4 regions of the Paenibacillus sp. GP183 genome follow, and region 2 is predicted to be linked to each of the others. Evidence: riboswitches for the same ligand, from Rfam matches in the RefSeq annotation. Region 2 holds a riboswitch; each other region holds the start of a gene.
The links. A riboswitch is a leader RNA that binds a small molecule or an ion and turns the genes downstream of it on or off. The one in region 2 is predicted to bind cyclic di-AMP.
Positions count from the first base shown of each region.

Region 1: linked by a shared signal. The riboswitch ahead of BLV33_RS23265 (3D domain-containing protein) and the one ahead of BLV33_RS21930 (C40 family peptidase) in region 2 are both predicted to bind cyclic di-AMP.
Region 3: linked by a shared signal. The riboswitch ahead of BLV33_RS27595 (hypothetical protein) and the one ahead of BLV33_RS21930 (C40 family peptidase) in region 2 are both predicted to bind cyclic di-AMP.
Region 4: linked by a shared signal. The riboswitch ahead of BLV33_RS20505 (3D domain-containing protein) and the one ahead of BLV33_RS21930 (C40 family peptidase) in region 2 are both predicted to bind cyclic di-AMP.

Region 1 is NZ_FNSW01000001.1:4,691,664-4,697,376, forward strand. Features, by position in the region: gene BLV33_RS23255 (methyl-accepting chemotaxis protein) at 1-939, opposite strand, end outside; gene BLV33_RS23265 (3D domain-containing protein) at 1,568-2,020, opposite strand; cyclic di-AMP (ydaO/yuaA leader) riboswitch at 2,026-2,227, opposite strand; gene BLV33_RS23270 (type 1 glutamine amidotransferase) at 2,361-3,074, opposite strand; gene BLV33_RS23275 (Mur ligase family protein) at 3,055-4,401, opposite strand; gene BLV33_RS23280 (stalk domain-containing protein) at 4,642-5,511, shown strand.
Region 2 is NZ_FNSW01000001.1:4,444,430-4,450,142, forward strand. Features, by position in the region: gene BLV33_RS21875 (ATP-binding protein) at 1-541, shown strand, start outside; gene BLV33_RS21880 (hypothetical protein) at 510-1,055, opposite strand; gene BLV33_RS21885 (helix-turn-helix domain-containing protein) at 1,102-1,476, opposite strand; gene BLV33_RS21890 (hypothetical protein) at 1,544-1,810, opposite strand; gene BLV33_RS21895 (VOC family protein) at 1,957-2,349, shown strand; tRNA gene BLV33_RS21900 (tRNA-Met) at 2,440-2,516, shown strand; tRNA gene BLV33_RS21905 (tRNA-Asp) at 2,530-2,606, shown strand; tRNA gene BLV33_RS21910 (tRNA-Lys) at 2,621-2,696, shown strand; tRNA gene BLV33_RS21915 (tRNA-Leu) at 2,715-2,794, shown strand; tRNA gene BLV33_RS21920 (tRNA-Gly) at 2,801-2,872, shown strand; tRNA gene BLV33_RS21925 (tRNA-Arg) at 2,878-2,954, shown strand; cyclic di-AMP (ydaO/yuaA leader) riboswitch at 3,142-3,295, shown strand; gene BLV33_RS21930 (C40 family peptidase) at 3,297-4,175, shown strand; gene BLV33_RS21935 (phosphodiester glycosidase family protein) at 4,431-5,713, opposite strand, start outside.
Region 3 is NZ_FNSW01000002.1:189,524-195,236, forward strand. Features, by position in the region: gene BLV33_RS27565 (hypothetical protein) at 1-130, opposite strand, end outside; gene BLV33_RS27570 (hypothetical protein) at 480-689, shown strand; partial or broken gene BLV33_RS30320 (IS1595 family transposase) at 743-847, opposite strand; gene BLV33_RS27575 (RNA-guided endonuclease InsQ/TnpB family protein) at 1,451-2,536, opposite strand; gene tnpA (IS200/IS605 family transposase) at 2,539-2,949, opposite strand; gene BLV33_RS27585 (ATP-binding cassette domain-containing protein) at 3,435-3,773, opposite strand; gene BLV33_RS27595 (hypothetical protein) at 4,433-4,819, opposite strand; cyclic di-AMP (ydaO/yuaA leader) riboswitch at 4,907-5,043, opposite strand; partial or broken gene BLV33_RS30960 (recombinase family protein) at 5,244-5,344, opposite strand.
Region 4 is NZ_FNSW01000001.1:4,163,756-4,169,468, reverse strand. Features, by position in the region: partial or broken gene BLV33_RS20535 (M48 family metalloprotease) at 1-453, opposite strand, end outside; gene BLV33_RS20525 (hypothetical protein) at 428-622, opposite strand; gene ald (alanine dehydrogenase) at 856-1,971, shown strand; gene BLV33_RS20515 (YjcZ family sporulation protein) at 2,151-2,252, opposite strand; gene BLV33_RS20510 (S66 peptidase family protein) at 2,386-3,306, opposite strand; cyclic di-AMP (ydaO/yuaA leader) riboswitch at 3,419-3,585, shown strand; gene BLV33_RS20505 (3D domain-containing protein) at 3,595-4,251, shown strand; gene BLV33_RS20500 (polysaccharide deacetylase family protein) at 4,327-5,343, opposite strand; gene BLV33_RS20495 (hypothetical protein) at 5,493-5,713, shown strand, end outside.

The DNA of each region.
Region 1 (5,713 bases), 250 kb from region 2:
TTCATTGATTTTGATACTGCTTATGGCCTGTCCGATCCCTTGTTCAATGCTTTTCACGAAGCCGAATACCTCACGGGTCAAAGCTGTGGATTCCTCAGCTAACTTGCGCACTTGCTGCGCAACGACGGCAAAGCCTCTTCCGTGTTCACCGGCTCTTGCTGCTTCTATGGAAGCATTGAGCGAGAGCAAGTTCGTTTGCTCGGCAATTTCTGAAATAGACCTTGTCACATTGGTGATGCCTGCAGCTTGCTTAGCCAGTGAATCAATCGTTTCCGATACCAGTGCAGTTACTTCCACATTGCGCTTCATCCCGGCTCCCTGGCTTTCTACCGTGGTCATGCCCTTTTCCACAAGCCTCAGCATTTGATCCGATCGAGCTTTCATCTCTTTGGCGGAATCAGCATAACTGGAAATGTTTGTCTGAATATCACTGGAAGTAGCGGATGCACGGGATACTTCCTCGGAGATCTGCCCAGCACCGGTTGCCAGCTCATGGGCGGATATACTGACTTGTTCCAGAACACCACGAAAATTTTCGTTTTTGAAGTAGATGTCCCTGCTGGAGTTAAAAACTTGCTTGGAAATCGAACCGGTATCCTGTAGAATTTCACGAAGCTTATCAATCATTTTATTGAAGGACTTACCTAACTGGCCGAGGGTATCATCCGAAGTGATGGTAACCTTTTGCGTAAAATCCCCTTTTGAAATGTTAAGTGCAACTCGCGATAATTCAGCGATAGGTTCGGTTAAGGATCTTTCAAACCAGAATACAAACGGAATACTCCCAGCAATCAAAATAACGAGGAAGATAATACCAAGAAAGGGGTTCCATTGTGGGGCAAAAAGTAAAATCAGAATCATGACTGCACTGATGCCTATGAGTCCGAAGCACCCTAGTTGCAGCTTTCGCTTAAAAGATATTGTAGACAAATTAAACACCCATAATCGACTCCTCAATGAAATGTTAGATTATTGGGTATTTACAATAATCTCGAAAAAATTATAACATTCATAGGAAAAAGTTTCTATATCAGGCTCGAAAAATGCGATAATTCAGACTTCAGACTCATAGAAATCTTCCGATAAAAGTATGTTAAAGCATAAATATGTAAAAATATGTTGAAAAAGTGAAAGTGTCACAGTATAATAGTCCTACATCCCAGAATATTCAAATAATTTAAATGATGCATCGGGGACAGTTTTTATTCAAATCCGCAACAATGTGATTGGAAAGTATAGAATCAGGCATCTGCCGCTAGAATGTAAAGGCGGAGAACTCCAAGCGAATACAAAAGGGCTCGTTGAATCCCAATACCAAACTTTTCGCCAAATGGCAATTGAATCTCTGAAATACAAGAAGAATTGGACTCATGGTGAAATCATGCTTGATTTCACATTGAAGCAGAACACGCTATGCGCCAGCGTTCAATTCGAGTCGAATTACAACATGGCAAGTACGGTTAAATCGGTTTGAAGGACTTATATTTTATTCATTCAGAAATACTTAGCAAAGCAATAATCCCCACAAGCCTTTAAGGTTTGTGGGGATTATTGCTTTTTATACTTTTTATTTCAATACGTAAACTTTCACGTTTTGGATACCGAAATCACTCGCAGGACCAGTGGAACTCGGGATGAAAATATCGACCCGGTTCCCTTTAATCGCGCTGCCTTCATCGGTTGCAGTAGCGATTAACCCTCTTGGGAAGCCATTAAAGGTATAACCGGTAATGTATACCTTTGTTCCGAGTGGAATCACATTGGGGTCTACGGCAATAGTACCTATTTTAAGGGGATTGCCGAAGTAATCAACAGGGCCCCATCCGTTTTCTTGCGGCGCTTCGGAGTAAGCTGTAGCGACAATGTTCATAACTTTGCTGTACGCCAATGACTTTCCGGAAACGGTCTGAACTGTATTATTCGACGCAGCATGGACTGCGTTAGCGGGTAGTGCGAATCCGGCAATGGACAGGCTTAAAGCAAGCCCAACCACTGTCTTTTTCAGAGGTTGAATATTCATACTATCTCTCCTTTTAGTATATTGCCTACGAGGTTAGTTGTCGGGTTCGGACAAAAGGATACAGTCCCTATTCGGATACGATCCGATATTCACCCCAAATGAACAGCGATATCCTGACAGCTCAAAGCTGAGCGGCACCAGGTGTTCTGTTCAATAAATAAATCATCCCCCGCACTTTCTAAACGAAAGTTTCGGCTTAGATAAGACTAACATATTAAAATGGATAATGTAACCCACATTTATTTACAATATTACTTTTTTAACATAAATTAGCATTACTTGTACTTTTGTCAATTTGACGAGTGCCTAGGTTCGCGATGCTCAGACAATATCGTTTCTTTCAGGAGAGACAAATTTTCTCCGCATTCTGTTTGGTATCGTTCTCCAAAGCATCATCCAATTGAATAAGTTCCCTTTTGCCGTATTTTCTGTCTATTGCGGCTGCAATGATGTGATCCGATAGACAAGGATTTTTAGGCAAAAGAGGACCATGGAGATACGTTCCGATTACATTTTTATAGTGGAGCCCTTCAGTTCCATCCTCACCGTTATTACCAAAGCCTTTGATGACTTTTCCTAGCGATTTGTAGTTGTGATAGGTTCGGCCGGAATGGTTTTCAAAACCGATTATTTTGCCAAAATCATTTGATTCAATCATCATGTTACCAACCAGACGATCTTTGTTGGATATGGATTCAAAGCTGCAAATATCCATCCCCTTATACTTACAGCCATCGGAAGTTACATAGCAACTCCCCAGAAGCTGATAACCTCCACATATGGCGAGGCAGCTTACACCGTCCTCAACACATTCTTTAAATTCTTGTTTTATTTTCAAAAATTCATTGGAAACCAGACCCTGTTCACGGTCACTCCCTCCGCCCATGAAGCAAATATCAACCGTCGAAAAGTTCAATGAAGCAGTCGATTTGATATCCACAACTGTTAATTCAATGCCTCTCCATTCGCACCGTTTTTTAAGAACTAGCACATTTCCTTTATCTCCGTACAAATTTAACCGATCCGGGAAAAAGTTATAAAGGATAAGCTTCATTTTCCTTTTTCACACTCCTAACAAGATACTTTTTCACCTGCTGCAAGGCTGTATAGGTTGGCAACAAATAAGTGTGCATAGGATGATTAAGCGCGTATTTTATGGCCTGATCTATAGAAGGAATTTTAAACACTTTATTGGGATCAATCCCGGCATACTTAAGACGCAACAGCAAGTCGGATGCGCGGCTGCCGGAGCATACTATTGTTTTGATATCTTCCCTTTGAAGGCATTCGAAATCTATATCCCAAATCCATGACACATCTTCACCATCGGCAATAAAGTCATTAATAAAAAAGACGATCTGCTTCTCGTGATTCGTAGAAAGGATTTCCGACAATGAGACATTCGTGCCGGATGGATTTTTATTGAGATTAACGATGAAGGGAAATCCCCTAAATTGAAACACCTGCATACGTCCATTGTCGGGATGAAACTTATATAAGGATTCTTGTATGTTCTTAACATGAACCCCTAATTCCGCTGCGCAAGCAACCGCCGCTAATACGTTGTAAACATTATAGGCGCCAGTCATATTGATCCTGTACGTTTTATTGTTCAGTGAAAAAGTTAAGGGGTTGCATTGAACGCTGTCGATTTCATAATGAGGGTCCGGGCGTTCAAATCCACAAGAGCAGGTAAAAAATCCAAGCTGGCCAAAATGAACGTGATCATACTTCATTTCCTCACCGCATATCGGACAATATTTAGATTCACACATGCCGTAATCTCCAAAATGGTAGGACTGTTTGCCAAGCCCGAAAAAGACATCCTCTTTGCCAAAAGAGCTCAATCGAAAAACCAGCGGATCATCGGCATTTAAAATCAATTTTGTTTGAATGGGATGAATGGCAGCACCAATATGGTTAATCAGAGTATCTATCTCCCCATAACGATCTAATTGGTCTCGAAAAAAATTAGTTATAACGACCATTTTCGGAGTAACTTGCTTCATAACCACCGGTAAGCTGGCTTCGTCAATTTCCAATACAGCGTAATCGTACTTCAGTCTACCGGATATTGAAGCGTGATTAACCATGCACGAGGCTACCCCTGAGATCATATTTGAGCCTTCAGTATTATTCAAAACTTTCATTCCCGCTGACCTCAAGAGATGCGCTAACAGATTGGACGTTGTCGTTTTTCCATTTGTACCGGTAATAAAAATAAAATATTTAATTTGTCCGGATATTTTCGATAAAATTTTCGGGTCAATTTTCAATGCGACAACTCCAGGCAGAGTGGTACCCTTATGACCTGTCAGCCGACTTAATTTACCTGCCATTTTACCGGAAATGAGAGCAGCATTTTTTTGTATTTTCCTCAACTCTCCATTCTTGTTTTAGCAAATTATTCGCAAAGGATATTGACAAGTAATATTCCCTCCCATGAGAGAAAAATACGTTAAAAGGGAAACCAACCGACTCCGTTTTTTCATGCGAAGCAACTAGAACAACAGGGAGTGAGGGCTTTATTGCTATTACTACAAAAAAACTCATAATCAGATGGATTAAAGTCGATAAATAGAAGATAAATAGAATATAAAAAATATCTCACGGGAGAATCCATGAAAAAATTTAACATTCGAATTCTGGTGGCAGCGGTTGTGATAGGACTTAGCTTTACGGCGGGTGTTTACGCTCAGGACGTTCTTCAGAAAGTGGAAGCTTATTTACGACCTGATTTTAAAGTTTTTGTAAATGGAAAACCGGTGGTATTAACAAGTCCACCATTGATCTATGACAATAATTCATACCTTCCATTGAAAAGTATTGCACAGTATCTCGATGCACAGGTCAACTGGGATAATGAAGCGAAAGCTATTCATGTTAACAGCAGGATTTATAGTGATCAACTCAGTGATAAAGTAACTGATGTTATTACGATGATGAGCGCTTCTTCTCAAACCTTACAGTATTTAGGTAGTACATATACAATATTGACGATTTATAATGCACAAGGAAAGATTCATTATCGGTTGTCCGATGCTCATAAAATGGGAATCGATACCAAGGGGCTTACAATTTCAAAAGAAAAGTACACGGAGGATTTGTTTGTCAGCGAAGAAGAATTAAAAAAAGCTTGGAAAGAGACTCCAAAACCTAACTATACATATGACTATACGAATCCAATTCCAATGACCGGGATCACCGATAAGAAAAAAATCGATGCTTTGAACACTTTCGTTAATTCCGTTAAGAGTTATGCAATCAGCGATAAATATTACTATACATTGCCTGTATTAATTGAACCGAGGAAAGAGGAAAATCAATTTATTTACTGGTGTACGGTAAATGGAAAATTCGCAAGATACGACATTACATTAATTCCATATGAACAATTATATAACAGGCCGGTGGATCCAAACGGGCAGCAATATCTGCCAAGCGGATATACCTTTAAACAAATAATCCCCGATCAACCGAATCATTATTGAGGTTTAAACACGAGGTGACCACGAACGCAGAGAATAGAACGTATGTTACATAGCAAATCAATAATCCCCACAAGCCTTATCGCTTTGTGGGGATTATTGCGAGTAAGTTTTGCTCCAGAGCAGCTCACAGATCACTTTTAAGAGGGATCAAGGGCTTTTTCAGAAAACTGTAGCAATGCACACAGAATAATAACTTATTCAT
Region 2 (5,713 bases):
CAGAAGAATTGTTACCCTTATGGATGGAGAGATTTGGGTGGAGCATGCGGATGATGAAGGCCTGAAGGTTGTTTTTACTGCGATTTTTAAGAAAGAAGATCAAGATCAAATGCAAGGCTCGGAACAAAGAGCATGGGGGGAGGCTGATCAAACAGCTCCCATGAAGCTGAAAATCCTGGTAGCCGAGGATAATGAAATCAATCAGTTTGTGATCTCAAAGATTTTGGAGAAACAGGGGCATACGGTGCGTATTGCTGTAAATGGAAATGAAGTTATCCAAATGGCGGCTTACGAAGATTTTGATATTATTTTCATGGATGTCCATATGCCTGATATGAACGGACTGGAAGCGACGGAAAGAATCAAATCCAATTTGGCCCCCGAGAGATGCCCGATCATTATAGCCGTCACCGCCAATGCGTTGAATGGAGATCGGGAAAGGTGCCTGGAAGCCGGCATGGATGAGTACTTAAGCAAGCCGATTAAGAACGAAGCGGTATCTGAAATGATTAGAAAGTTTTTTCCAACACTTGGTCAATAATCAAAAGATGGTAGTTCACCCATTTCTTGCGGTTCCGAGCAAAAAGAAATTGAACCAGCACGATGCAGGAAAATGAAGCCATACTTGCCGCTATCCAAATCAGTGAAGAATGGAATAACTGTTGAACTACTTCATTCCATTGAACAGTGAATGGATGGTTTGGCGGCAGATTCGTTGATCCGATTGCAACAACCAGTATGGGAAGTGACAGCTTCCAGAGCAAATCCAGTAAAACCTGGATAAACGATCCTAAGTTTTCTTGGGATTTTAGAATAATCCTATTTTCTATCAGTTCTTCCGAGCTTAAGCGGCTATATGCATAATAGTCTCTTTGAAAGTCTTTGTTTCTGACCCGCTTTTTGATAGGCGGAACGTTATTATCCCAATCCTTAAAATGCTTCCACAAGGGGCGTTCGAGGGTGTGGATCATGGCAGAAGTGCGGATGAATTCATATAAACCATAAAGAACCACAGCCAAAAAAGCTATTGCCCCAATCAACCAATTTTCGCTCATTTCGGCACCTCGCATCAAGCAACGGCATCTTCTGTGATGACCGTTGTTATTGTTTCTTTTGACGATTTTTCTTGGCAGCCAATTGCCTGAACGTCTCCAGGCTTTCTTTCAAATGCTCGGCTTCTTCTTGGGTAAGCTCGTACTTCAGACCTTCAAGCGCCAGAAAATCTCTGGCCGGATCCACTGTATATGTACTCGTTGATCGGCTGCTTTTCCCTGCGATCAACCACTCTAAAGATACTTCGTATAAATCTGCTAACCGAATCAGCGTATGGGTGTCAGGTTCACGATCTCCTGATTCATATTTGGCCAGGGTGCTGTTATGGATATCCAGCAATTCGGCAATTTTGTTTTGTTTGAAATTTTTATTCTCCCGGCTGGACTTAAGCCTTTCGGAGAGAGCTTTGTTCATTTGATTCATGTTTGCAACACCTCACTACTCCAGTATAGCGTCAGTTGGCGTTTTGGAACTTTTTGTTGGCGTAATGTCAATTATAAAAAATCTCAAAATGATAAATCGTATTTCGTGTCAGCACACGAAAATCGGTGCCGTCATGATCGATAGCCTGAACCTTGGTTGTTTTGAATGGAGCCTCTTGCGTCAAAGACGACAGAATCATGGGAGACCCTACTTGTATTTCCATTAATTCCTGAAAGGTCTCACCCTGAATGCGGTCAAAATCAAAGCGTTCAGAACGATGCTTGGGCGTAATTCCATCAATTTGATAAATTTGCAGCAATTTTAATCGTCTCATGCTCCATATCTCCCTGAATCAGGTTAACTCTGTCGCTTACATCATTATCGCCTTTTTCCTGAAATTTTCCAATAGCTCTGTACAACTTGTTGTACTGCTTTATAATAATGGAGAGAAATTCAATGGAAATCTAGGAGGAATCACCCATGCCTGTTAAAAGAATTGAACACGTCGGCGTTATGGTCGCCAATCTTGAGGCTTCCATCCGGTTTTATGAAGAAGTCATTGGTTTAAAGCTGAAAGGGACTTTGCTGCATACGAATGAAGTGATCCGTTTGGCATTTCTAGGATTGGATGTTGAAGGCGAAACCGAGGTTGAATTGATTGAGGGTTACCAAGAAGGGCTGCCGCAGGAAGGGAAGGTTCATCATCTTGCTTTTGCCGTGGATGACATTGAAGCGGAATTTTCCAGAATTCAAGCTCTGGAGCTCAGCGGAATTGATCAGAACATTACAACATTGCCGAATGGAGCCCGATATTTCTTTTTTAATGGACTGGATATGGAACTCATTGAGTTTTTCCAATCGACGCGCAATTAAGCCGGAACTTGTATTTGTTCTTCATACATGGTAAAGTAAGTTTCGTTGCTCATGACGGAAATCGACTTGAGCCATGAGTCAGCTTACTGACGCGGGGTGGAGCAGCCCGGTAGCTCGTCGGGCTCATAACCCGAAGGCCGCAGGTTCAAATCCTGCCCCCGCAACCAATTTTACCAGTGTGGAGCCGTGGTGTAGAGGCCTAACATGCCTGCCTGTCACGCAGGAGACCGCGGGTTCGAATCCCGTCGGCTCCGCCATTATTTTGCATCATGAGGCATTAGCTCAGCCGGTAGAGCACCTGACTTTTAATCAGGGTGTCGTAGGTTCGAATCCTACATGCCTCACCATTTGTTTATTTAATCCATGCGCGTATGGCGGAATTGGCAGACGCACCAGACTTAGGATCTGGCGGGCAACCGTGGGGGTTCAAGTCCCTCTACGCGCATCGTTTGCGGAAGTGGCTCAGTGGTAGAGCATCGCCTTGCCAAGGCGAGGGTCGCGGGTTCGAACCCCGTCTTCCGCTTTTGTGCGCCCTTAGCTCAGCTGGATAGAGCGTTTGACTACGAATCAAAAGGCCGGGAGTTCGAATCTCTCAGGGCGCGCCACATCAATCATAGATGTTTAAAATATATAAAAATCAATTGAACAGGCAAAAGACGAAGGAAAACAAGGGTTTATCGCCCTCACTCTTTCGCCTTTTTTTTCGTTATATCGCATGTTCTCTTCATTTGTAATTTATTTACACCGTAAAAGGGGTTGATCAATCAAACCAAACTATGGTAATCTAGCACAGAGAAAAAATTGCCGAATCCACAAGCAGCAAAGGCTTGGGTACGGGGGATGCTTTATTGGGGTGAATGATCGTAATCCGCTAAGGAGAAGCGAACTAGGGAAATCCTCTTCCCGAACCCGTCAACTAACCTCGGAGGCTCATAGGAGGCAGGTTATTGAAGTCATTTGCTAAACGCATTGTTTTGTCATGCGCATTAGTTTGTGGAAGCTTAGCGGTAGCTGCAGCAGCTCCGACATATGCATCGGCTGCAAGCATCGTGAAAGTACAAATTAATGATGAACTGGTTCAGTTTCCCGACGCACAGCCATTTATCGACAGCAGCAGCAATCTCCAGGTTCCACTTCGTTTTCTATCCGAGAAGTTAGGGTATAAAGTCGATTGGAGCATGGAAGGCGATACGCAAGTTAACGTCAAGTTAACGAGCAATCAGAACTCGATTATGCTGTCGACCGGCGCCAGCCAAGTTATTGTGAATGGCGCGCCAAAGAGTTTGCAGGGCAGTGCGGCATTTGTAGAAGGCCGCGCTTTCGTACCTCTTCGTTTTATCTCCGAGACCTTTGGTTCGGAAATCAAATGGGATGCAAGCAACCAGGTAGCGATCATAAAAGCAGACGGCAAAGATCATAAGTCCGCTTATATCGCTCCACCACCGCCGCCGCCAGCACCACCAATTGTCATTCCAAGCATTACAGATCAGATTGCGCAAATTGCAAATGGTTACATCGGCGTTCCTTATGTTTGGGGTGGAACCACTCCCAAAGGCTTTGATTGTTCAGGTTTTGTTCAATATGTGTTTGCAAGCAAAGGAATTGATCTGCCAAGAACTTCTTCACAAATGTTCAGCAGAGGCACTGCCGTCAAAGAATTAAAAACAGGCGATTTGGTATTCTTCGCAAATGGCAGCATCAGTCACGTCGGTATCTATCTAGGCAATGGTAATTTCATCTCCGCAACCAACCATGGAGTTAAGGTTGAAACGCTATGGGGCGGATATTGGGGTGGAAGATACGTCGGTGCCAAACGAATTGTTTAAATTCAATCATTAGGACTCATACTTAAATAACATTCGAGGATTCCCACTTACATAACATTCGATTTCCGAGCAAACTCGCTTGGAGATCGAATGTTTTTTTCATATGAGATAAACCTCTATCGAGGTCATTCGAAGATGAGCGACCGCGTTCAAAGGTAGGTTTATTCGCCAATAAGAAAGTCTATTTCGGAGATCCGAAATAGACTTTCTTATGTGGTAAAATGGAATTACCCTTGTTACAAATTTTTGAAACATTTAAGGAATGGATAGGGATGCACGATACAGATTTTGATCCCAGCTTACTTGACCTCCCAGGGATTCAATGACAGCCCGTAACGGCAAGTAAATGTGTCCATCAATAATTATCGGAGCCTCCACTAGACCTTGCGATTTCCCGTTCACCTGAACCGCTTTCTCGCCGACACGCAGGAATAATTGCTGATTACCATGCTTCACTGTTAACGATTTCGCATTGCCATCCCATTTGAAATCGGCTCCAATTCGTTCTAAAATCCCTCGAAGCGGCACCATGGTGGTTTCCGTCTGCAGGTAGCCTCGAAACTCATTCACAAATTGTCCGTTCACCGCAATTTGAATTTGGGCTTGGGGCATGCGTTCTACGATAAACGCATTGCTGAGCAAGCGGCCAGGTGAAGTCAGCTCGACTCCATTAGAGTAAAGCGCTGAACTCGAACCTCCGTCCAGATTCATGGCATCAGTAAAGCCTAATTGCTTTAGCACCCCCGCCATATTGGAAATCGTGGCAGAACTCATAGTTCCCATCACCAAGCGACCCAATCCGTCTGTGCCGATAAAGCTGCGCCCGTTGGCATTTGTGGTGATTTTCGGATCCGTGAACCCGTCTCTTTGGGTATTGATGTCGATGATTCCATTTTTCAGAAGCAGTGGACCGGCACCGACAGCTGCATCAATTTGCGGAAGTCCCATCATCAATCCCGTATCTGAATTCAAGCTTGATGAGGAGACGGCAATGGGATCGCCAACATGAAGATGGGGGAGCAAATTCTTTGTATTATTGGAGCTGTTGCCCACCATAACGACTTGGCCGTCTATCGGAATCGCAGCTGAGTTTTGCGTAATGGTTTTAATCTTGCTTTCTTCTATGACAATCTTGGTTGTCCCGGGGAAATCAATAGAGCTGCCAAAATCCTCGGTATACCAGACAACCTGGTCGATTTGGGAGCTTCCATAGTATTTATTCACACCCCAAGGCTCAAACGTATAGGAGCTTCCACCATGCTTCACACTGACTTTCATGCCGGTTTTGATTCTTTGGACAATCCCTGTTTTGTCAGGAAGTACAGTAAAAGCCTGATTTTCACCCGAATGCATGACTTGTCCGGATTTAATCATAAGCCCGTTCGGAAATCGCTGGGAATCATCTGCTTCATAGGCATCGAAGAACGCCCCGTTAATTCCTGCTGCAGCATGGTTTCTTTGCATCATCGAGCTGAAGGATTCCACGTGTCCGATTCCAGTAACAGCTGTTACAGGCTTTACACGAAGTGTGGGATCTT
Region 3 (5,713 bases), on a different contig from region 2:
CTATTTTATCTATCGCCGAGATTGGCAAGTCCTTAACTTTATGACTCACAGCGTCATGTATCAAGGCTAAAGTGATCATGCCTGCAATGAAAATAATCGCAAGTATTCCTACAAACTTATTTGCACCCATACATTTGTTCCTCCCATTCTATTAGCACTTCAAGCGGTTAATTCCTTGACGTTATTTTAAGCAAAAGAAGAATTGCCCTCTCTTCTGTTTTCCGTATTGTGTCGAAATGTGAACTTCAATCAAAAAAAGAAAATAGAATCTAGGGCCATTTTGGTTCGTTTGGTACGTATTTATCGTAAACTGCCAACTGCCAACCGAAAATTCGATTTTAGTGGAAATTAGATCATGAGATAACCACCCAATTTATATGGACAATTGTACTCATTTCTCATTTCGGCATAGACTAATGTATTCTCAAATCAGAAAGGAGAAATTTCAATGGCTCTGGGATATCAACTGGAAACGACAGATGATCGACCCGTACACGGATACCATCCGCACGGATATCACGCATACGGATACCATCCTTATGCTCATCCCTATGGATATCATCCATACGGATACCACACGTACGGATATCATCCTTATGTTCTTCCCTATGGATATCATCAACACGTATACCAACACCACTACCGTTGATAAGTTATCACTACAACAAGAGCAGCTCAGTCCAACTTAGCTGCTTTCTTTACATATTTGTAATTCATTTTTGGTTTAATACCCCCACCTACTCCGGTTGTCATGAGCAATCAGGAAGATCGTCCAAAACCACTTCAACAACTTGGTTCGCGTTTTTTCAAATACGGTCCCTGACGTTACCGTCGTCTGATGATGGCAATTTGTAAACTCGGGTTATTTATGAGTCCTGAAAATTATTCTTTTTGGATCTACTATTTTAGTGACCCCATAAATGGCATAGATGGCTGCAAATATTCCGCTGGTTAAACTGGCACAGCGATGGAACTCGCTGAATCGGGCACAATTCCTGGGGATGGTAGTTATTGTTCCCTGAGTTCTGAGAGACATAAAATTGATTGTTATTCGTTAGCGGAACAGGCTATCGAGATTAAATCTACGGTAGCCTGTTGTGGTATTTTTATTAAGCTATCGTTACCCGTTTAGCGCAATGACGGCTGCCCTGCGGCAGCCGTTTTGGTGTAGAACTATCGTTTTCCGTTAGCGCAGTGCTTTCAAATCTAAAAAAGAACCCATCTATACTTTATACTCAAACTTCCATTTCATAAAAAGAAGTTTAAATTGAGCTAACGGGCAGTAATGCATAATACACCAAGTAAAAAAGGAAATAAACGGTAGTTACTCGAATTTGTATTAGTTAAGAGTGACATGCTCCCATGCCTAAAGGCAGGGGCTTCTCAGATCATCGGGGATCGTAACCTTTCCCCTCCTTGGAGGCTCTATCCAAGCCTAGTCTTTTTTAGGTTACGATACGTTTTTCAAAGCTAGGTTTAGTATGTTAATCGCCGCATTTACGTCCCGATCTGCAACGTATCCGCAAGAACATTGATGCGTTCGTTCGGATAGTGTTTTTTTGACGATTTCACCACAGTTGGAGCATTGTTGAGATGTGTTGTATGGATTCACTTGCACCACTTGACGACCGGCACTTTCAGCCTTGTACATCACGAATTGTACGAGTTGCTGCCATCCTGCATCAACAATGCTTTTTGCAAGATGATGGTTCTTAACCAACCCTAATACGTTTAAATCTTCAAAAGCAATCAATTGGTACTGGTTTACGAGTTTACGAGAAACTTTGTGCGCATGATCTTTTCGCTGATTGGCTACATGCTCATGCAATTTCGCCAATTGATGTACAGCTTTGCTTCTACGTTTCGAACCTTTTTTCTTTTTGGATACGGCACGTTGTAGATGTTTCAATCGTTGTTCACTTAGACGAAGATATTTGGGTGATTCTATCGGTTCTCCTTCAGATGGTATTGCAAGGTGTTTGAGTCCTAAGTCTATACCAACCTTCATGTTTGTTATAGGCAAAGGTTTGGCTTCAACTTCACACGAAAAACAAGCATAGTATTTTCCGTTTTTGATAATGATGGAACAGGTTTTCATCTTGCCTTGCAGTTCTCGATGTAGTTTTATTTTCACTTCACCGATCTTGGATAGCTTTATTTTATTGCCATGGATTGTGTACCCGCCTTGCGGATAGGTAAACGAATCGTACCTCGATTGTGGTTTGAAACGTGGGAACCCTGGAGTCTCGGCTTGCTTCACTCGTCTAAAAAATGCTTGATACGCCTTATCCAATCGTTTCGCAACATCCTGTAACACTTGCGAATGCACTTGCTTTAATGCCGGAATGTGTTGTTTACGCTCGTTGAACGTGTTTGCTTGATCGTAGTAGTTCGGTGTTTTCCCTTCTTGTTTGTAGGCAAGAATACGTTCCTCTAGTAACCGGTTATACAACAAACGGCAGCGTTCAAGAGTAAATTGTATCTTCTGTTTTTGCTCTTTTGTTGGGTATATTCGGTATTTGTAGGCAACAAGCAATACTATTCACCTCGTTCTTTTTGGCTTTCAATATATTTTTTGATTACATCCAGTTGAACTGTACCTACGGTTGCAACAAAATACGAGTTTGTCCATAGGGAAGGGAGTCTACTTTTTAGATGGTTAAACTCTAGTCGTAGCACTCTTGACGTGTACCCTTTCAAATGTTTCACTACTTTGTGGATTCCAAACTGTGGATCGCATTTGATGAGCAAATGAACATGATCGGGCATGATTTCCATTTCAACGATTTCTGTGTTTAACGCTTTAGACTTCTCTAAAAACAAACTTTTTAGCCTTGTATCAATTGGTTCTTTGAGTACCTTTTTTCGATACTTAGGACAAAAAACAACATGATATTTACAATCAAAAACGATATTATGATTACTTTCTGCTTTTCTACTCAATGTCATCACCTACAGTAAATTGTACCACAAATAGTTAGTTTAGTGTAGTTTATCTAACATGTTTTAAAGAGAGAATTTAAGAATTTTGCTCTTAACATCCCTAAAGGGATGCAGAGCAAATTGCCTTATATCCCCATGGCTAAAGCAAGGGGTTTTACGGCGAATTTGATAAAAGTTAAGAAGGTGAGCGAGGAATAAAACGAGTACACGTGTTTTCTGCCTTAGCGATCAGATTCAGAATTAATACGTATGCAGATTGGGAATGATCTCACATAACTAAAGAAAGGGCCGGTAATGTGTGCGAACAAACAAAATCACCTATATCATCTGTCTCTTTATCCTTTTTTGTGGGCAGACAACAGCCTTGGCAGTTCAACCAATAAACCAAGATGTCCCGTTCTTAATCAACAACGGAAAATGTCCGAATGCTAATGAAGTAGTCAATAACCCTACAAACGAAGGACTGAGGGAAGCTTTAGAAAGAATTATTCCTAATGCGTACACATGGGACAAGAAACATAACGAATGGAAAGTCCTTCAGATAACTCCACTGCCAACAACATATCCTGAATCCTATTACGATATGGGAAAGCATTACTGTGGCGAATATATAGCGAATAATTCTTGGTAATCATGGTAGATTTCCCTGCACCATTGGGACCGAGGTATCCAACTGCCTCCCCCTGTTCAATCTTGAAAGAAATGTTATCAACTGCTCTATTAATCGTATATTCTCTTGTAATCAAATTGCAGAAAGCACCGAATAATCCGGAAAATCTGCGATACTGCCGGAAGTCTTTCACTATATCAATAACTTCAATTGTTGCCACAGTTAACTCCTCCTAGTTCTATATAATCTGGAAAATATTCTTCGATTAAATTCGGTAATTAATGTTATTGTATTCGCTTCCAAAAAGTAATTTCCTTCCAATGACAACGTATGATTTGTTGCACTATTCTGCCCGTTTGCGGAGGGAATAAACAAACGGCTGCCGACGAGCAGCCGCAATTCAGATATCGTTTCCCGTTGGTTTAACAAGGCAACCCATTACCATCCCATGCGTTTTTTAAGTGAGGTAATTTGTTCAATATGGTGTTGACCATGCCAAGCATATCTTTGAGTTGCAGCGTCAAGACTCATTAGACCATGAGTTGGACTCGTAAATTTCCTTTATCGAGATACTTTTCCCTAATTTTTTGCCAGCATATGATGCCTCTCATGGTCAAATTTTTGTAGCAAAGGATAAGGAAAAAGGATGGTTCGCTTGGTTTAGATTTCATTAATAACTTTCAGGTCCATTTAACCTGCCCGTTACCACAACAGGCTACCGAGAAAATCTGCGGTAGCCTATTGTCGTATTTTTATTAAGCTATCAGTGTACCGTTAGTTCAATGCGAACATACGATCAAAAAATTGGTTATTGACGGGCATAATGGAGAAGTAACAACCGAAAAAATATATAGAAGCAGTCTTATCCTTCAACCAGGCTCATGTTATACTGCTTCTGACGTACTCTCTAAGGCAAGGATACGGACCACCAAAAATATGAGCCATGGTTACGATAAATTGGTGATGTTCCTCCAAAATTTTTGGGGAAATGCCAACGCGATTGGCTAGTAATTGTTGAACCGCTAATTCCCTTTCCGAACTTAGTGTGTTTAGCAACTCATTGTTTTGTGCGACCGTTCTGCTTATTTCCATTAAAGTCCGTGTTTCGACGCCTGATGACTGATATGCCAAATTCGAAAATTGAATGTCGAACTCCTCCAGCCGTCGCTTTAAGTGAAGAATCTCTTCTTGTCGTTGTACAGAAGCGTTTGACCTTTTAAATAGAAAAAGCTTCTTTACCTCTTTGGTTACGCTCTTAAAAAGCATGTCTAATTTCTCCTTCTTTCTCTTGACCGAAAAAAGGAAGCGAGGGAATAGAGCCCTAAAGTTTAAAGGTCCCATTTAATGTTTCTATCATTTTCTTTCTACGCTGACGAAGTTAGCTGACGGACTCGGGTCGAAAGTTAACCCTAACACTTAAAAAGTGTACTCACCCCAGAAAACTTGGTTCCCCCGCTTCTTTAATCCAAAGAATTAAGCGTAATATGATTCATTCTTACTTTATCAATATATCCCCAATACATATTTATAAACAATAGTAATATTTACTTATAATTTCTATGTCATTAGTCTCATACCGCCGCCACAAGGTTATGTATCCCCGTCTGGCTATCACAACTAATAGTTCAATTTTACTGCCCGTTACTTCAATAAACCAAAAAAGGAGCTGACGTTGAGCAAGCTCCCCCACTTTCTCCGTGTAAATACGTTCACATCCACCAGATTTAAAGCATCAAGTTGCATGTCTAATGACTGATCGATTGTTGATACCCTTGCGTAACCAATTTTCATTTGGTATCACAGCTCTTTTATGTTATTTATTACCTATTATTATTATAGAGTTCTTTTTTTGGAACGATGAGATCTTTCTATGCATTATTCTTATTTGTTCATAAAATGTCTAATAGTGATAAAACGAAAGAGGAACATTTGTGATACATGCTCCTCTACCTTAACATTTTAAATTGGCAACACTAATTCAAATGCAATCCAGCTCTCCATAAAAATGCACCCCTTTATACAGATCGCTATTGAGTGATGTTTTCTCAATGTCTATTTTAAGGGGTACACATCTCGAAGCCAGTGGTGAAATCATATTATTGGTAAATATCTATAATAATTAGCGATGGTAATACCTTTGGCGTATTCTCTGGTTTTGCC
Region 4 (5,713 bases), 280 kb from region 2:
TGCTGTTAGCAATGGCGATTTTCTGAAAGGCTCGGATGGCCGCGTCGCCGTTGCCCGTCATTTTCATTTCATACATATCAGCACGATGCTCAATCAATCTCGAAAACGCGTTTTGAGCAGGTGCCGATATGAAGTTCATTCCAGTGACCAGGATCAGCAAGATGGGGAGCGCGGCCAGGTCTCGGATTCCGTGAATTCCCCAATATGACCCCCAGCGGCGAACGATGTATGCATAAGCATGATAGGCCAGCCAAAATCCCAGGAAACTTAAGCAGATTCCAAATAAAATCCCCCAATAGATGTGCTTTTCCACGTATGCCCCATCTCGTGAGCCATAACGGAGAGAATCTCATCCTTCTGAAGCTTGCCTAGAGTCGTATCCCACAGCACAATCCGGGCATTTCCACCGATCCCAGTCACATACGCATTAATTGTATTCGTTCGCTCCGACATAGGATTCGCCCTTTTCAACCTGCTGCGGAACCATAAACGAATAGGGGTCAGCCGACGTTCCCTGAATTTCCTGCGGGATGATGAACAGATTGCCTTTCAGTAAATAAATGCATATGCACAGAGCATAAAATCCAAAACAGATGAAGAGGAACGTATACGATCTTTTCATAAGGCTGTCTTTCCCTTTTTTTCTTTTATTTTACTTCCTATGAAACATCCTTTATATAACTTTTCAGACGGAAAAGCTGGATGCTTTCATTAGAATGATCATGGATCATCGTGTTGCTTTCTTTTTTTATTCAACTGGAAAAATGTGATAATATAGATATTACAGTACTCTGCCAGCTGTTTTTGGGTCTCGCTTTAATAGGTTACGGTTCACTAAAGGAGGAAAAAAGCAACATGATCATCGGAGTACCCAAGGAAATCAAGAATAATGAAAATCGCGTCGCCCTCACACCGGCCGGCGTTAATTCTTTCATTAAAGCTGGTCATCAAGTATTGATCGAAACCCATGCGGGAATGGGGAGCAGTTTTCTCAACGAGGATTATGCGGCGGCAGGCGCTCTGGTTGTCGATCAAGCCGTAGATGTGTGGTCAAGAGCAGATATGATTATGAAGGTGAAAGAGCCTCTTCCCTCCGAGTATGCCTATTTTCGAAAGGACTTAATTTTATTTACATATCTGCACCTGGCTGCAGAACCCGCATTAGCCCAAGCTTTAGTTGATTATGGCGTAACAGCCATCGCGTATGAGACGGTCGAAGTGAATGGCGCATTGCCGCTTTTACTGCCTATGAGTGAGGTAGCAGGCCGCATGTCTGCGCAGATAGGGGCCCAATTTCTGGAGAAACCGCATGGTGGAAAAGGCGTTCTGCTCAGTGGAGTTCCCGGGGTGAGACGCGGTAAGGTGACCGTGATTGGCGGGGGCGTTGTTGGCACGAATGCGGCCAAGATCGCCGCAGGTCTCGGAGCGGACGTAACCGTGATTGACCTGAACCCGGATCGTCTTCGTCAATTGGATGACATATTCGGTACAAGTATTCACACTTTAGTGTCAAATCCGTCCAATATCGCTGAAGCTGTGGCGGAATCGGATCTTGTCATCGGAGCGGTATTAATTCCGGGAGCAAAGGCGCCGAAGCTTGTAACCGAGGACATGGTGAAAGCCATGAGCCCGGGTTCCGTTATTGTGGACGTCGCGATTGATCAAGGCGGTATATTTGCAACCGTGGACCGCATCACGACCCATGATAATCCAACGTATACCAAGCACGGGGTCATTCATTACGCAGTTGCCAATATGCCAGGAGCTGTTCCAAGAACATCTACCCTTGCCTTAACGAATGTAACCGTCCCTTATGGACTGCAGATTGCAAGCAAGGGTCTCAAGCAGTCCATTCAAGATAACCGTGGTCTTAAACTCGGGGTTAATGCTGCAGGCGGCTGCATCACGCATGAAGCTGTGGCCAGAGATTTGGGCTATACCTACAAATCGGTTGAGCAAGCCATCAATTAGTCATTCTTCTACCAAGGATAACCGGCTGCGCCGTCCTAAATGACGAGCGCGTTTGTCAAGGTTGATGCGAAGCTAGTCAAGTTTATAAAAACTTATGCTTTCTGATCAACTCAAAAAAATGCAGCTGAGGGTTCCCCCTCAGACTGCATTTTTATTTGCTGCCTATGCGCGGAATTATCTTACCAAGCAAATGTACACGAAATGATGACCAACAGAATAAAGAGAACCAAAATTGCTGCAGTGCTAGTTCCGTAACCTGCTCCAGCTACTGGATATGACATATATTACCCACTCCTTTCAAACTGAGTTCTCGTTACTTTCCTATACTACGTTAGTTCAAACATCTTGATTGGACATGAGTATAGAGACACGCGCACATTTTTTTAACATGCAGACCTGTCATTTACTCGTAACCTAGCTAACTGTAGGTTCAAGAACCGTTAACGTGGGTGGATTGGTTTTGAGATTAACACTTGCTCCTATTGGAACGGCCGCCTTATAAACCCCATGCGCGGCCGACAAATTTGAAAGAAGCGGCTTGCCCAGAGGTACGATCACTTCATTGATCAAATCATCATAGGTTTTGCCATAAGTGTCCAGGCAATTCGTACATTGCCCCATGACGATACCGATGCAGTCTCTAAATTTCCCTGCCAATATCAAATGATTGATCATCCTGTATACTCTATTGACGGGCTCATGCGTTTCTTCCAGGAATAAAATTTTTCCGAGAGTATCTATTTCATACGGTGTACCTAAAGTATCGACAATGGAAGTAATATTGCCCCCGACAATGGGTCCCGTGACATTACCCGATACTCTGGCTGTCAGCGGAACCCCGGGAGGATTGACAATATTATGCGTGGTCTGAACGACAGAGGTAACTTGAAAAAATTGATTAAAATTATATGCTGGAGTGCTGCTCCTGAAATCAAACAGTAGCAAGCTCGAGAACGTGATCAAATCGGAAAATTGATACAAGGTGTTTAATAGTACTGTAATATCGCTGTAGCCGGACACAATTTTCGGGTGTGCGGCTATCACATTGTAATTCAAGTGAGGAAGAATACCTGCGACTCCAACTCCTCCTCTGGATGGCAGGATCAATTTTACTTTCGGATTATTAAACATGTCCATCAAGTCGGAAGCTCTCTGTTGATCCGTTCCGGCAAGGAAACCATCACTCGCATAAACATACTTGCCCAAAACAACTTGGAATCCCATATTTTCTAATGTCGTAATACTGGATTGAATGATAGAGGGATCCAGTGGACTCCCCAATGTAACAATTCCAACTGTATCTCCAGGCCGCAACCTAGGCGGAGCTATTGCCATATTAACACACCCCTAACCGAGTATATCTCTATATGTATGTTCTGCAGTTAGGAAACATGTTTTTTTGTAGCTGGTAAAATATGTGGGTTTAGTTTTTAAAATGGATATGTTAATCTAGCATAAGCCGAAACTTCCAAAATGGGAGTGCGGGGGATTAATTTACTATGAACGGGAGATATACCTGTTCATTTGGGGTGAATCTCGGCTTAAATCCGAGTAGGGCTACCCTTTGATCCGAACCCGACAACTAACCTCGCAGGCAATCTACTAAAAGGAGCAATAATCTATATGAAAGTTCAAGCTATGAAGGCAACATTGGCCGGGCTTGCCTTAAGCCTGTCTATCGCTGGCTTTTCCATGCCCGCGCACGCCGCGCAATCTTCCGGGACATATGTAACCGGAGCAAACGATACCTTTTGGTTGATTTCGAAAAAGCTTAACATCAATGTGAATGAATTGATGGCAGCCAATTCATCGATCAACCCGCTTAATGTATACGAGGGATTGACTTTAACACTCCCTAACGGCAAGAAATCGACAACAGGATCCAAGACCAAGTCAACTCCTGCTGCCCCACAGACTCCGGCCAATTCGGTCACAACTGCTTCTGGAGCGCCATCGTCCTATAGCAAAGTGATTAACGCAGTTGCAACAGCTTACTCCGAGGTTGCAGCAGAAAATGGAGGTTGGGCAGGCGTTGATTACTTTGGTAATCCGCTGAAAATCGGGACTGTTGCTGTTGATCCCAAAGTCATTCCACTCGGGACCAAGTTATATATAACAGGGTATTCCTCGCCTGGTCTTCCTAAAGGTGGAATGTACGCTACCGCAACGGATATTGGCGGAGCGATTAAGGGTAACCGAGTCGATATATTCAAACCGACCTCAACGGGTCCTGTGGCAGATTTCGGTTTCCAAAATGTAAAAATCTACGTATTGAAGTAATATACATGACCTTCGGTTCAATCGAACCGAAGGTCATTTTATTCTTTGAGACCTTCGGTTCATCGAACCGAAGGTCTATTTATTCTTGGACACATGCAGCAGCTCAGGGATGGTTACCATTTCGTAGCCTTGGCTTTTCAACGTCCGTATAATGGTGGGTATGGCTTTAACGGAACCTGACAAGTCTTCCCCTTCGCCTCCTCCGCAATGCTGCAGGATGATTGCGCCTTGACGATTGGCAGATAGGACATTATGAGAAACCTTGTCGGCGCTAATTCCTTTCCAATCTAAAGAATCTACATTCCAATTGATGATCAGATAACCATGGTCCATGGCCCAGCGAACCTGCTGCTCATTGATGGCCCCATAAGGAGGACGAAGCAGTTTCGGTATATACCCGGTGATCGGTTTCAGGATAGATTGCGTATCGTCGATCTGCTTCTTGAAGTTTGATATGGACAGCTTGGATAAGTCTGCATGGGTGTATGAATGATTCCCGACAATATGGCCTTCTCGTATCATTCTGGCTATGATCTCAGGGTGAGCCTCAGCGCGTTTGCCAATCACGAAGAAGGTCGCATTTACATTGTTTTGCTTCAAGACATCCAGAACCTGCCGCGTAAATATCTCATCAGGGCCATCGTCAAAGGTCAAGGCCACTTTCTTCTCTGTTACGGGTCCGGATAATATAAATGTGCGGTCATATTTTTTTCGGAGCTCCGACAGAGACAATGATTTATGGGCTATGCGTCGTTGCCCGACCGGAACTGATTTTTTGGGTTCACGATACTCGGCTTTGCTTTTATTCCTGCTGGTTTGAGAGCTCGGGTTAAGCACAGATGAATTAGCCGGGGCTTTGGCTTCTAGATTAAGCTCGGACTTAGGCTTATCCAATGGGAAAAGCTGCCTCGACTTAGCCATAACCGGAGGCAGGATTGGATGCTCTGAAGGTATACTTACCCCATTGGGTGCAAGTACGTCCGGTATGACGCCTTCACTGCTGTGATCTTGCTGATGACTGCTCTTAAACCCGCAGCCTGGCAGAAGGCAGCTTGAAATAAAGATAACGCTAAAGATCATTAGATGCTTCATTGTTTAACCTCCCCAAAAGTCTGCCGCATCTTATTCTTGTTTATGTTGTGCGATTTGGATGATCGTTATCCGAATACGGAGGTTGTGAATCCACCTTTGCATTCGTTATAATGAAACCATCTGATTATGGTAAAGGAGGGTTTCATCCCATGAGTAACAAAGAAATCGAAGATGAAGTGATCCGTAATTACCAACGTGAAGAAAATATGATGATTCTTATATTTGCCCAATGGTGCGTGAACCATGACCTCGACCCGGCCGAACTTTACCGCAATGCCTATCCGGAGCAAAAGGATAATGCTTCGCTTCGTCAAGCCCTTGATCTCACTGTACCCAAGGAAGAGGCCGGTGATGTGCCCGATGATACGTT